4 regions of the Geodermatophilus sp. SYSU D00663 genome follow, and region 1 is predicted to be linked to each of the others. Evidence: riboswitches for the same ligand, from Rfam matches in the RefSeq annotation. Region 1 holds a riboswitch; each other region holds the start of a gene.
The links. Region 1 has a riboswitch for cyclic di-AMP ahead of ACI79Z_RS15640 (C40 family peptidase). Riboswitches for the same ligand answer to the same signal wherever they lie in the genome.

Region 1 (3,195 bases):
GGCCGACGGCCTGACGCCGCCCCAGCCGCGCGTCGAGGGACTGGGTGAGCAGCCACCCGGCCAGCAGGACCAGGTGCAGCAGGAACAGCCACAGGCCGATGGCGACCACCGCACCGACGACCACCAGGCCGCCGAAGGGCGCGCCGAGGTCCAGGGGCAGCGACAGGAACAGCACGAAGCCCTGCAGGAAGCCGGACAGGCAGGCCGCGGTGAACAGCGCGCCGCTGACCAGCGCGCCCCACCGGCGCCGGCCGCCGGCCACCACGCCGTAGCCCCAGAGGATGGGCACGGTCAGCACGAACAGCACCGAGTAGTAGCCGACGGCGAACCGCCCGATCAGGGGCCCGGCGCCGTCCTCGCGGGCCAGGTCGGCCATGGCCGTGGCGGCCAGCAGCAGCGGGTACAGCAGCAGGGGCGTCACCACGACCAGGGGCAGCGTGAGCAGCCGGCCCCGCCAGCCGGTGAGGTTCTCCCGCCGCTGGCTGAACCGCATCAGCGCCCGCCGCAGCCCCTCGCCGTACAGCGACAGCGGCAGCAGCGCCAGCGCGAACCCCAGCAGGTCCAGCCGGACGCCGGCGTCGACCAGCCGGGCCACCGCGTCCGGCGCGCCCAGTGACTCCGGCAGCAGCTCGGCCAGCCGCTCGCTGCGCGCGCGGACCTCCCCGGCCGAGGTGGCCAGCGCGGTCAGCCGGACGGAGACCAGCACCAGCGGCACCACCGCGATGCCGGCGTAGAAGGTCAGGCCCGCGCCGATCAGCGCGAGGTCACGGCCGCGCAGCAGGCGCCGGGCACCGGCCAGCAGCGCGCGCGTCTCGACCCGCAACCGGGCCGCCGTCCACCTGCGTGCCGGGCTCACCCGCCCATGCCACCAGTCCCGGCGGCCCGGCGCCCGCCGGGGACCGGACGGCGCTCAGTCGTCGGTGCTCGCGTCGTCGGTGGTGGGGGCGTCGTTGCCCGGGTTCTGGCCGGTCTCCTGGCAACTGGCGTCGTTCTCGTTGCTGGCGTTGCCGCCGGCGGAGTCGCAGTTGGTCGGGCCGCGGGAGAAGTCGGTGTTGTCGCCACAGGCGACCAGGGAGCCGAGCAGGGCGAGCACGACGAGCGGCCGGGCCAGGCGCATCCGCGTGGAAGAGGACATGCAGCAATCGGTACACGTCCCCACGGCCGCGCAAACCGGCGGGGGTCGGGAACCTCCCGGAGTCGCCCGGTCACCGTTCGTGACTGATGTAATTACACCGGGGTGATTGTCACACGCCGGTCACGGACCTTACGCTGAGTGTGTCCAACGGGGCGCTCCGTCACCAGTCCGGGTGACACCCCGTGGACGCCGTCGAGCCGGTCCTCCCGCAGCGGAGACCGGGCCGGGGACCCATCGCAGTCCTGGGGTGTAGCGCGTGTCCGCACGCGCCGGGCGACTCCACGCCCGAACCCGTCAGCTAACCCGGTAGGCGGCCTGGGAGAAGGAGAGACCGCCGCGTGGCGTCCCTGCGCACGTCCGTCCCCGGCACGCCCGCGACCGGCCGCGGCCGCCGCGCCGCCCTCGCGCTCGTCGGCGCCCTCGGCATCGGTCTCGGGCTGGGGGCCGTCCCGGCGCCGGCCCGGGCGGAGGAGCCGACGTCGGCCGCCGAGGCCGCGCAGCTGGTCGCCGCCCGGGGCCACGAGCTCGAGGCCGTCACCGAGCAGTTCAACGAGGCCCGCGAGGCGCTCGCCGCCCAGCAGGCCGCCGCCGACGCCGCCGCCGCGCAGCTGGCCGCCGCCCAGGCCGCCGTGGACACCGCGCGGCAGCAGGTGATCGGGATCGCCCGGTCGGCCTACACCGGCGACAGCATGGGCTCGCTGCAGGCGCTCATGACCAGCGAGGACGCCGACGAGTTCGTCAACCGCGTCACCCTGCTGCAGGGCGTCGCCGGTTACCAGGGCGAGCTGCTCGGCCAGGCCGCGGCCGCCACCGAGACCGCCACCGCCGCGCAGGCCGCCGCCGCCGCGGCCGCCGCCGAGGCGCAGCGCCAGTACGACGCCGTCGCCGCCCAGCAGGCCGACCTCGAGGCGCAGATCGCCGCCTACCAGACCGACTACGCCCGGCTGAGCGCCGAGGAGCGGCGCGCCGCCCTCGAGGCCGCCGCCGCGGCGCACGCCGCCGAGGACTCCCGCGCCAGCCGCGACGAGGAGCGCGAGGACACCGCGTCGTCCTCCGCGTCCTCCTCCGCCGAGGAGCCGGCCGCGGCGGCCGCGCCGCCCAGCGGCGTCGCCGGGACCGTCGTCGCCACCGCCATGGCCCAGCGCGGCAAGCCCTACGTGTGGGCGGCCGCCGGCCCGAGCTCGTTCGACTGCTCCGGCCTCACCCAGTACGCCTTCCGCGCCGCGGGGATCAGCCTCCCGCACTCCAGCAGGATGCAGTCGACGATGGGCACCGCGGTCTCCCGCGCGAACCTGCAGCCCGGTGACCTGGTCTTCTTCTACAGCCCGGTGAGCCACGTCGGCATCTACATCGGCAACGGCCAGATGGTGCACGCGCCGACGTCGGGCGACGTCGTCAAGGTCGCCAGCATCGACGCGATGGGCGGCTACGCCGGCGCCCGCCGCATCGGCTGACGCGGGTCGCGCTCCAGCCGGGGCAGCGCCGCGGCCACCGGGTCCGGCCGCAGGTCGGCCAGCCGGCGCAGCAGGACCGGACGGGACCCCCGCCGCGCCGGACCCCGCACGACCCGACCCTGCCACGCACCTCACACCCCGCGACCGGGACGCCGGCGCCCGCTGCCGCGTTGACCCTCCGGAACCGCCCCCGACCCGAGGACCGCGCACCGATGAACCCCCGCACCGTCGCCCTGGCCTTCCGCGTCGTCGCCGTCGCCGAGGCCCTCTCCTGGATCGGCCTGCTGGCCGGCATGTACGTCAAGTACGTGCCGGAGACCTCGGAGGCCGGCGTCCAGGTGTTCGGGCCGGTCCACGGCGCGGTGTTCATCGCCTACGGGGTCGTGGCGCTGGTCGCCGCGCGGGTGCTCGGCTGGTCCCGGTGGACGACGCTGCTCGCGCTGGCCGCCTCGATCCCGCCGCTGGTCACCGTGGTGTTCGAGCGCTGGGCCGGGCGCACCGGGCGGCTGGCGGCGCCCGTCCGCGCCTGACCTACCGTTCCGGTCATGCCGGAGCCCGTGCTGCCCTCGACCGCCCGCACCCTGCTGGCCCGCACCGCCCGGGTGC
Region 2 (3,195 bases), on a different contig from region 1:
CCTCGAGCCCGGTGAGGACCTGCCGGAGAGCTGGCGGGCGGCCGGCACCACCGGCTACGACGCGCTGGCCGAGGTCGACGACGTCCTGGTCGACCCGGCCGGCGAGGCGGCGCTGACCGCGCTGGACACCGAGCTGTCCGGCCGGGCGGTCGACTACGGGCAGCTGGTGCACGACTGCAAGCGCGAGGTGACCGACGGGATCCTCGGCTCCGAGGTCGCCCGGCTGGTGCGCGTCATCGGCGAGCTGCCGGGCGTCGACGTGGAGACGGAGAAGGAGGCGCTGGCCGAGCTGCTGGCCTCCTTCTCCGTCTACCGCACCTACCTGCCCGACGGCCGCGAGCACCTCGACGCCGCCGTGGGCGACGTCCGCGACCGCCGTCCCGACCTGGTCGCCGCGGTCGACGCGCTGCACCCGGTCCTGGCGCAGGCCGGCACCGAGGCGGCCACCCGGTTCGAGCAGACCAGCGGCCCGGTGATGGCCAAGGGCGTCGAGGACAGCGCCTACTACCGGTGGGCGCGGTTCGTGGTGCTCAACGAGGTCGGCGGCGACCCGGCGCGCTTCGGCAGCACCCCGGAGGAGTTCCACGAGGCGCAGGCGCGGCGGCTGGAGCGCAAGCCGGAGTCGATGACGACGCTCACCACGCACGACACCAAGCGCAGCGAGGACACCCGGGCGCGCCTGGCCGTCCTCGCCGAGGTGCCGACGGAGTGGGCGGACCTGGTCCGCGGCTGGCTGTCCCGCCACCCGCTGCCCGACCGGCCGCTGGCGCACCTGGTGTGGCAGAACCTGGTCGGCGCGTGGCCGCTGTCCCGCGAGCGGGCGCACGCCTACGCGGAGAAGGCGGCCCGGGAGGCCGGGCAGTCGACGACGTGGACCGACGTCGACGAGGCGTTCGAGGCGCAGCTGCACGCGATGGTCGACGCCGCCTACGACGACGAGGCCACGAACCGCGAGATCGAGGCCTTCGTCGCGCGGATCGGCCCGGCGGGCCGGTCCAACGGGCTGGCGCAGAAGCTGCTGCAGCTGACGATGCCCGGCGTCCCGGACGTCTACCAGGGCACCGAGCTGTGGGACCACTCGCTCGTCGACCCCGACAACCGCCGCCCGGTCGACTACGACGAGCGGCGCGCGCTGCTGGCCCGGCTCGACGGCGGGGAGGTGCCGGAGGTCGACGACACCGGCGCGGCCAAGCTGCTCGTCGTGTCGCGGGCGCTGCGGCTGCGGCGGGACTCCCCGGAGCTGTTCACCGGCTACACCCCCGTGGCGGCCACCGGGTCCGCCGCGCAGCACGTCGTCGCCTTCGACCGTGGGTCCGGGGAGCAGGGCGGCGCGGTGACCGTGGCGACCCGGCTGCCGGTGGCGCTGGCCGCCACCGGCTGGGGCGACACCGCGCTGACGCTGCCGACCGGTGCGTGGCGCGACGTGCTCACCGGCACGCGGGTCGTCTCCGACGCCGGCGGAGCGCCCGTCGGCGAGCTGCTGGCCCGGCTGCCGGTGGCCCTGCTCGTCCGGGACTGAGACGGAGGTCACGGCGGCGCCTGCCGGCGCCGCCGTGACCTGCGGCCCCTGCCGGCGATCTCGTGCGCGCCGCCCGGCACGGGCCGGGCGACACGCCGTGACGGGTGGTGCCGGTGTGCCGTCTCGTGATGCTCCCGTTACCTTTGCGACCGCACGCGGGCCAACCGACTGCCGCGTGCCGGAGCCGGTCCGCCGAACCCCGTCCGCCGGGCTCCGTTCCTCGAGCACAGCCAGGACGGGGGTGGGGGACCCACTTCGGCGCCTGCACCGCGGTCACGGGGGGACCGGACGCAGCGCCTCGGGGTGAAGCCGCACGCCGTGCGGCCGGGGCACCGATCGCTCCGAACCCGACAGCTCACCTCGCAGGCGGCGGATCGGAGATCCCCCATGCGCACGTCCACGTCCCTGCTCCGCCGTGCCCTCGTGACGACCGGCGTGGCCGCGGCCGCGATCGGCGTCACCGCCGGCCCGGCCTCGGCCGCCGCTCCCAACGACTGGGACGCCGTCGCCCAGTGCGAGTCCAGCGGCAACTGGAGCATCAACACCGGCAACGGCTACTACGGCGGCCTGCAGTTCAGCCAGTCCACCTGGGCGGCCTTCGGCGGCACCGAGTACGCCGCGCGCGCCGACCTGGCCACCAAGGCGCAGCAGATCGCCGTCGCCGAGCGCACGCTCGACGTCCAGGGCCCGGGCGCCTGGCCCACCTGCGGCAAGGGCCTGGACCCGGGCGCCCCGGAGGCCGGCTCGCCGGCCGCCGCGCCCGCCGCCGCACCCGCGCCGGCCGAGCCGGACACGGCCGCCCGGGCCGGGGAGTCCGCCGCCGGGGCGTCCGGCGGCTCGTACACCGTGCGGTCCGGCGACACGCTGGGCACGATCGCCCGGGACCAGGGCGTCGAGGGCGGCTGGAAGGCCCTCTGGTCGGCCAACAGCGGCACCGTCAGCAACCCGGACGTCATCCACGTCGGGCAGGTCCTGCAGCTGCCGTGACCCGAGGCGGCAGCCGGGGGACCCGCTCCCCCGGCTGCCGCTCGCGGTTGACCGCGCCCGCAGCGGGCAAGAGGGACCGGTCAGCCGCACTACCGCTGGGAGGCCCCCGCATGTCCGCACCCGTCGAGTTCGCCGTCTGGGCGCCCGTGCCCGAGCGTGTGCGCCTGCAGGTCGACGGCACGGTGCACGACATGCGCCGCGACGACGACGGCTGGTGGCGGGCCGAGGTCGAGGCCGGCCCGGAGTCCGACTACGGCTACCTGCTCGGCGACGACGACACGCCGCGCCCCGACCCGCGCTCGCGTCGCCAGCCCGACGGCGTGCACGGCCTGTCCCGCCGGTTCGACCCGTCGGCGTACGCCTGGGGCGACACCGCCTGGACCGGGCGCCCGCTCGCCGGCGGCGTCGTCTACGAGCTGCACGTCGGCACGTTCACGCCCGAGGGCACCCTCGACTCGGCCATCGACCGGCTGGGCCACCTCGCCGACCTCGGCGTCGACTTCGTCGAGCTGCTGCCGGTCAACGGCTTCGACGGCACGCACAACTGGGGCTACGACGGCGTCCTCTGGTACACGGTGCAGGAGAGCTACGGCGGCCCCGCGGCCTACCAGCGGTTCGTCGACGCCTGCCACCAGCGCGGGATCGGCGTCATCCAGGACGTCGTCTACAACCACGTGGGCCCGTCGGGG
Region 3 (3,195 bases), on a different contig from region 1:
AGCTGCTGCTGCGCCGCACCGGCCGGCAGCTGTCGGCGCGGGTGCTGGCCGGCACCGCCCCGCGCGGCGCGGGCGCCGAGGACGAGCGGCTCGCGGCCGGCCTGCTGGCCAGCGCCAAGGACCGCGCCGAGCACGCCCTCGCCGTCGACTCGCTCGTGCGGGCGCTCGACCCGTTCTGCACCGCGCTGTCGGTGCCGGAGCAGCCCTCGCTGCTCACGCTGCCCAACGTGCGGCACCTGGCCACCGACGTCGTCGGCACCCAGCGCCGCTCGGGCGCCCGCGGCCGCGCCGGGCTGCTGGAGCTGGTCGACGCCGTGCACCCCACCGCCGCCGTCTGCGGCACCCCGCCCGAGGCCGCCGCCGGGGTCATCGCCGAGCTGGAGGGCATGGACCGCGGCCGCTACGCCGGGCCGGTGGGCTGGCTCGACGCCCGAGGGGACGGCGAGTTCGGGCTGGCCCTCCGCTGCGCGCAGCTGGTCGACGACGACCCGTGCTCGGCCCGGCTGTTCGCCGGCTGCGGCATCGTCGCCGGCTCCGACCCGGCGGCCGAGCTCGCCGAGACCCAGTCGAAGTTCGCCGCCTTCCAGGCCGCGCTCGAGGGCTGAGCCGGCCCGCTCCCGGCCGGCCGCCGTCCTGCCCCGGGAACGACGAGGGCCCCGGCCGCGGCGCGCGGTCGGGGCCCTCGTCGGGTGAGGCGGAGGTCAGCCCACGTAGTTCACGTGCACGTGGTCCATGTGGTTGGCGGTCGCGCCGCCGCGGTCCTCCATCGCCTTCCAGGCGCCGTCGGGCGAGGTCAGGATGCGCTGCTGCCAGATGACGTACTCGACGCCGAGCTCGTCCCAGTGGTCGACGTGGTACTGGGCGATCGCGTCGCCGAGGGCGGCGTCGGACATGACCATGTAGTCCAGCGCCTTGCCGGAGGGGTGGCCGTCCGGGTCGACCGCGCTGGCCCGCGTGCCGCCGAGGGTGATGTCCGCGGCGCCCGGGACGTTGCTGACGACGGCGTTCGCCGCCGCCTGCACGGCCTCGTGGATCGCGCCGGCGGTGTTCGTGATCTCGGCGACGACCGAGGCCTGCGCGACCTGCGGGGCGGCCTCGGCGATCGGCGGGGTGGCGGCGGGCGCCGCCTCGCCGGCGGCGGCGACCGGGGCCGGGGCGGCCTCGGCGGCGGGAGCCGGAGCGGCCTCGGCCGGGGCGGCGGTCGAGCCGCTGAGCGCCAGCACCTGACCGGGATAGATCCGGTTCGGGTTGCCGCCGATGACGTCGACGTTGCGCTCGTAGAGCTCCCGCCAGCTCTGGCCGTGGGCGGCGGCGATCTTCGCCACCGTGTCCCGCCAGCGGACGGTGTACTCCTCGGTGGTGACCTCGGCCTGCTCGGCCGGGGCGGCCTGCTCGGCGGCCGGCTGCTCGGCCGGAGCGGCCGGGGCCTCGGCGGCCGGGGCGGCCTGCTCGGCGGGAGCGGCCGGCGCCTCGGCGGCGGCCGCGGTGGTGCCGTCGGTCAGGTACTTGCCGCAGGTCGGCCAGGCGCCGACGCCCTGGCCGGCCAGGACGGCCTCGGCGATCTGGACCTGCTCGGCCGGGGTGGCGAGGTCGGCGCGCGGGGCGAGGTCGGTGCCCCCGAAGGCGGCCCAGGTGGACTGGCTGAACTGCAGCCCGCCGTAGTAGCCGTTGCCGGTGTTGATGCTCCAGTTGCCGCTGGACTCGCACTGGGCGACGCCGGTCCAGTCGTGGGTGGTGGAGGCGGAGGCCGGCGAGCTCAGGACGCCCAGACCGACGGCGGCGGCGCCGGCGGCGACAGGGGCCTTGGCGATGACCTTCTTGGTGCGGACGTAGCGGGGTGCGCGGTGCTTGGGCATGGTGATGATCTCCCGATCACCGCCGGCGAGGTGAGCTGTCGGGTTCGGGCGATCGGTGCCCGGCCGCGGTCCGCGGCTTCACCCCGAGGCGCGCTCCGACAGGCCCCCGTAGGCCGTCGCGCGCCGGAAGAGTGGGTCCCCCACCCCTGCCCTGGGAGTTGACGTGGGCGACCGGTGGGCAGGGTTTGGCGGACCGGCGCCGCGCTCTGTGTTCGCTGAGCGCAGCCAAAACGTTACGTGTCGTCATGTCGACTGTCGTCGTGACGGCGGTCACACGGCGGTTCGGCCGGGGCGTGTGGGGTACGGCGTGACGTCGGCGTGACCACCGCGCGGGTAACGGAACCCGCTGCTCGCCGCGCACGATCGGGCCCTGCCGGGGTCGTGCCGTCCCCGCCGCGTCCGCGCCGGGTCCCGTGACGAAGGCCACCGGGAACGGGTGGCGGACCGGCCCGTCACGAGGGCCTGGGACGAGCTCCCGGGCCGTGCCCGGGCCCCGTCCGGCGCTCCTCGGACCGGTCAGGCCAGCGCGCGGCCCGCGGCCTCCCGCAGGGCGACGGCGAGGTCGGCCTCCGCGCGCTGGTCGGTGCGGGCGACGACCACCCGCGGCCCGCCGCGCGCCAGCGCGGCGGCGAGCTCCTCCGGCGTGGTCACCGCCACCGCCTCCCACCCCAGGGACGCCGCGACGGCGACCAGGTCCCGCCCGTGCGGCGTGCCGAACACCCGCCGGTAGTCGTGGGCGTACGCCGGCCGCCCGGGCTCCAGCTGGGCGAAGATCCCGCCCCCGTCGTTGTCGGGCACCACCACGGTGAGGTCCGGGCGCGGCTCGCCCTCGCCGGTGAGCAGCCCCTGCAGGTCGTGCAGGAACGTCAGGTCGCCCATGAGCGCCACCGCCGGCCCGCCGTGGACCAGCGCGGCGCCGACGGCGGTGGACACCGTGCCGTCGATGCCGGCGACGCCGCGGTTGGCGAGCACGGCGACGTCGCCGCGCGGGACGGCGAGCCGGTCGACGTCGCGCACCGGCGTGGAGGAGCCGAGCACCAGCAGCGCCCCCGGCGGCAGCGCGGCGACGACGTCGCGGGCCAGCCGGGCGGCGGTCAGCCCGCGCGCGGCGTCCAGGGCGGCGTCGACGGCGGCGCCCACCCGGTCCGCGGCCGCGCGCCAGGCGGCGGCCCAGCCGGGGTCGCAGGGCGGCCCGGCCGGCGGGGCGGCGCGGGTGACCAGCGCGGCGGAGCGGCCGGCGTCGGGCCAGCGCGGCCCGGCGACCACGGTCTCCACGCGCACCCGCGGGTCGGCCAGCAGCGCGGACACCGGCCGGGACAGCGTCGGCCGGCCGACGACG
Region 4 (3,195 bases), on a different contig from region 1:
GAGGAAGGGCAGCACCCGCCCGGTCATCTCCCGGTCGTAGCAGACGTCCCCGGCGACGACGACGTCGACGGCGGGCGGCTCGCGGTCCAGCACGTCGCCGGTGACGCTGATGCCCGCGACGCCGTTGAGGCCGGCGTTGACGCCGACCGCCGTCCGGGAGAACGGGTCGACGTCGCTGGCCAGCACCCACCGGGCACCGGCGAGGACGGCGGCGACGGCCACCAGGCCGCTGCCCGACCCGAGGTCGAGCACCGTGCGGCCGGTGACGGTGGCGGGCTCGTCGAGCAGGTGGCGGGCCAGCGCCTGCCCGCCGGGCCAGGCGGCGGCCCAGAACGGCGGCTCCCCGCCCGCCCCGCCGGCCGCGGTCTCCATCGCCTCCCACAGGGCGACGACGTCGTCGGCGACGTGCAGCCGCACCTCGGGGACGAGCGAGGGCCGGCGCACCTGGGTGTGCGCGCGGACGAACCCCGCGGGCACCACCCGGGTGGCCGGCCCTCGATGGATCACGTGTCGATCAGTACCAGCCGGTGGCCTGGCTGTGCGCCCAGGCGTCGCACGGCGAGCCGTAGCGCTCCTCGATGTAGATCAGGCCGGCGTCGATCTGGCGGTAGCCGTCGGAGGTCTTGGCGATCCCGGTGCTGGCCCAGGTGGAGTCCAGGAACTGCGGGATGCCGTAGGCGGTGCTGGTGGGGTTCTGGGCGTTGGGGTTCCAGCCGCTCTCCTTGCCCCACAGCTTCTCCAGGCAGGAGAACTGCTCGCCGCTGCCGACCTTGCTCAGCGCGTAGTCCTTGAAGGAGCCGGAGGGCGCGGCGGGCGCGGCCTCCTCGGCGGCCTGCTCCTCGGCGGCCTGCTGCGCGGCGGCGGCCTCGGCGGCGGCCTGCGCCTCGGCGGCCTGGCGGGCGGCCTCCTGCTCCGCGGCGACGCGGGCGGCCTCCTGCTCGGCGGCGACGCGGGCGGCCTCGGCCTCGGCGGCCTGGCGGTCGCGCTCGGCCTGCTCGGCGGCGAGCTGCGCGTGGGCGGCACCGGCCTCCTGCGCGCTGCGCTCGGCGCGCGAGGCGGCGATGTCGGCCAGCGACGTCAGGTCGGGGGCGGTCGCGGCCTGCTGCTCGGGGATGCCCAGCTCGTCGGCGACGCTGACCGCGGTGCCGGCGGTGTCGGTACCGGCGGAGGCGGCGGGGCCGCTGGTGGAGACGACGCCGACGATCAGCGCGCCGGCGGCGGCGGCGCCGAGCAGGAGGGCCGGGCGGCGCGGGCCCAGCGGCGGGCCGCCGCGGCGGAACAGGCGCCGGCGGGCGGGGGCCTCGGCGGCGTCCGCGACCGCGGGCAGCTCGCGGGTGGCGGTGCCGGCCGTGGTCTCGGCGGCGGTGTCGGGGGTGTCGGCGGTGGCGAGCTCGACGGTCGCGGGGGCGTCGGCAGGCGTGTTCGGGACGTGGCGGGACATGAGGGGGTGAGGGCTCCGAGGGAGAGTGCGCGCGGCAGCGGGCCCGGAGGCGGACCTCGGGCATGCGCGTGCGGCGCGGGGCTACGGGTGTCGCGGACTACGGGGTCCCCGGCGACGTCGTCGCAGGGAGCGGCAGGGCAGGGGCGGCCGGCGTCAGGCGGACGCGGGAGCGCGGTGTGCGCGCGGGCAGCTGCACCTGCGGGCCGCTTCGGCCCGGAGGCGGGGCATGCGGGGACTCTCCGTTTCTTCCGTGAGCCGCCTACCGAGTTAGCTGACGGGTTCGGGCGGGAAGGAGCCCTACGCGCGCCGGGCCGGAGCTCGGCGGGCGCGATTCACCCCAGTACTGCGGTGGGTCCCCGGCTCGCGTCCACGGGCGCGGACACGACTCGGCGGCGTCCGGCCGGGCTCCCCAGGACGGGGACCTGACGACCAGCCGGACGCCAGCCACCGTACGGTCGTTACCGGTTCGTGACAACCGCCGGGGCCGGAGGTGCGGCCGTGACGGGTGGGGCGGACCCCCTCGTCCCGGAACCCGCCCCCGCGTCGCCGCTGGTCAGGAGGCCGCGGCCACCTCGGGCCGGCCGGGCCCGTGCAGCGGTGTCACGTCGGACACGTCCGTCCCGGACGACGCCGGACGCGACTCCGCCCGGAGTCCACCGGCGGACTCCTCCAGTCGGGCCAGCCCCCGCTTGTCGCCGAGGGCGGGGACGTCGTCGGGCACGACGCCGGTGACGACGGCGAGCGCCTCGTCCAGCTGCCCGGTCAGCAGGCGCAGCCAGTCGCGCGCCCGGTCGCGCTCGTCGCGCAGGGGCTCGAGCTCGGCCTCGACGGCGTGCCGGCGCTCGAGCGCCTCGGCGTCGGCCCGCGCCCGTGCCGCGGCGGCCTCGCGGTCCCGCCGCTCGCGCTCCGCGGCGGCCGCCTCCTCCAGCCGGGCCGCCTCGCGGCGCGCGGCCTCGAGGACGGCGGCGGCCTCGCTGCGGGTCTGCTCGCGGGCGGCGAGCACCGCCTCGCGCATCTCGGCCACCCCGGACAGCCGGGCCTGCGCCTCGGCGAGCGCCTCGGCGCGGATCCGCCCGGCCTCCTCCTCGGCGGCGGCCGTCAGCGCGGCGGCCTCCTCCTCGGCCCGCCGCACGATCGCGGCCGCGTCCTCGGGGCCGGGCAGGCTCTGCCGCTCGCGGACCAGCTGGGCCAGCCGCCGGCGGGCGTTCTGCAGCTTGGCCGAGGCGGCGGCGTAGCGGCTGAGCAGGTGCTCGTTCTCCCGGCGCAGGACCAGCAGCTCGGTCTCGGCCCAGGCGACGTAGTCGTCCACCTGCACGCGGTCGTAGCCGCGGACCGCCCCGGTGAACACCGGCCCGGTGCCCAGCAGGCCGTCGAGCCCACGTCCCGGAGGCGGCTCCGCGGTGCCGTCCCCGGTCCCGTCGGGAGCAGCTCCCCGTCCCCGCAGCGACATCCCGGTTCCCCCTCGGTGCGCCGTCCGATCCGGCCCCCCACCGGCGCGCCGGTCGGGGGTGATCACAGAGTTCCACCCGCCGGGTGCGGCCGGACGGGTCGACACGGACGCGCGCGGGGCGTCCGGACCGGTCGCGCCCGGACGTGCCGGGCCGGTCACCGAGCGCGGTCGAGAGGTCTCAGTACGGTCACGGAGGCGTCGGGAATGCCCGGCGGGGGCGGGTCGTTGGGCCGGGTACAGTAGTTGCACTCTCAACCACATGGAGCACGAGATGCAGTTCGGGGTCTTCACGGTCAGCGACGTC

Region 2: another riboswitch for cyclic di-AMP. It lies ahead of ACI79Z_RS19725 (transglycosylase family protein); the one in region 1 lies ahead of ACI79Z_RS15640 (C40 family peptidase).
Region 3: another riboswitch for cyclic di-AMP. It lies ahead of ACI79Z_RS01135 (transglycosylase family protein); the one in region 1 lies ahead of ACI79Z_RS15640 (C40 family peptidase).
Region 4: another riboswitch for cyclic di-AMP. It lies ahead of ACI79Z_RS15165 (aggregation-promoting factor C-terminal-like domain-containing protein); the one in region 1 lies ahead of ACI79Z_RS15640 (C40 family peptidase).

What each region holds. Positions count from the first base shown of each region.
Region 1 is NZ_JBJGZT010000019.1:72,123-75,317, reverse strand. It holds gene ACI79Z_RS15655 (transglycosylase domain-containing protein) at 1-14, shown strand, start outside; partial or broken gene ACI79Z_RS15650 (YhjD/YihY/BrkB family envelope integrity protein) at 41-856, opposite strand; gene ACI79Z_RS15645 (hypothetical protein) at 911-1,135, opposite strand; cyclic di-AMP (ydaO/yuaA leader) riboswitch at 1,330-1,462, shown strand; gene ACI79Z_RS15640 (C40 family peptidase) at 1,474-2,589, shown strand; gene ACI79Z_RS15635 (hypothetical protein) at 2,562-2,699, opposite strand; gene ACI79Z_RS15630 (DUF3817 domain-containing protein) at 2,802-3,119, shown strand; gene ACI79Z_RS15625 (serine hydrolase domain-containing protein) at 3,135-3,195, shown strand, end outside.
Region 2 is NZ_JBJGZT010000030.1:25,690-28,884, reverse strand. It holds gene treY (malto-oligosyltrehalose synthase) at 1-1,519, shown strand, start outside; cyclic di-AMP (ydaO/yuaA leader) riboswitch at 1,769-1,903, shown strand; gene ACI79Z_RS19725 (transglycosylase family protein) at 1,907-2,506, shown strand; gene treZ (malto-oligosyltrehalose trehalohydrolase) at 2,617-3,195, shown strand, end outside.
Region 3 is NZ_JBJGZT010000001.1:224,919-228,113, forward strand. It holds gene ACI79Z_RS01130 (isochorismate synthase) at 1-605, shown strand, start outside; gene ACI79Z_RS01135 (transglycosylase family protein) at 702-1,856, opposite strand; cyclic di-AMP (ydaO/yuaA leader) riboswitch at 1,861-2,030, opposite strand; gene menD (2-succinyl-5-enolpyruvyl-6-hydroxy-3-cyclohexene-1-carboxylic-acid synthase) at 2,373-3,195, opposite strand, start outside.
Region 4 is NZ_JBJGZT010000018.1:73,050-76,244, forward strand. It holds gene ACI79Z_RS15160 (class I SAM-dependent methyltransferase) at 1-507, opposite strand, end outside; gene ACI79Z_RS15165 (aggregation-promoting factor C-terminal-like domain-containing protein) at 515-1,441, opposite strand; cyclic di-AMP (ydaO/yuaA leader) riboswitch at 1,683-1,843, opposite strand; gene ACI79Z_RS15170 (hypothetical protein) at 1,995-2,891, opposite strand; gene ACI79Z_RS15175 (LLM class flavin-dependent oxidoreductase) at 3,151-3,195, shown strand, end outside.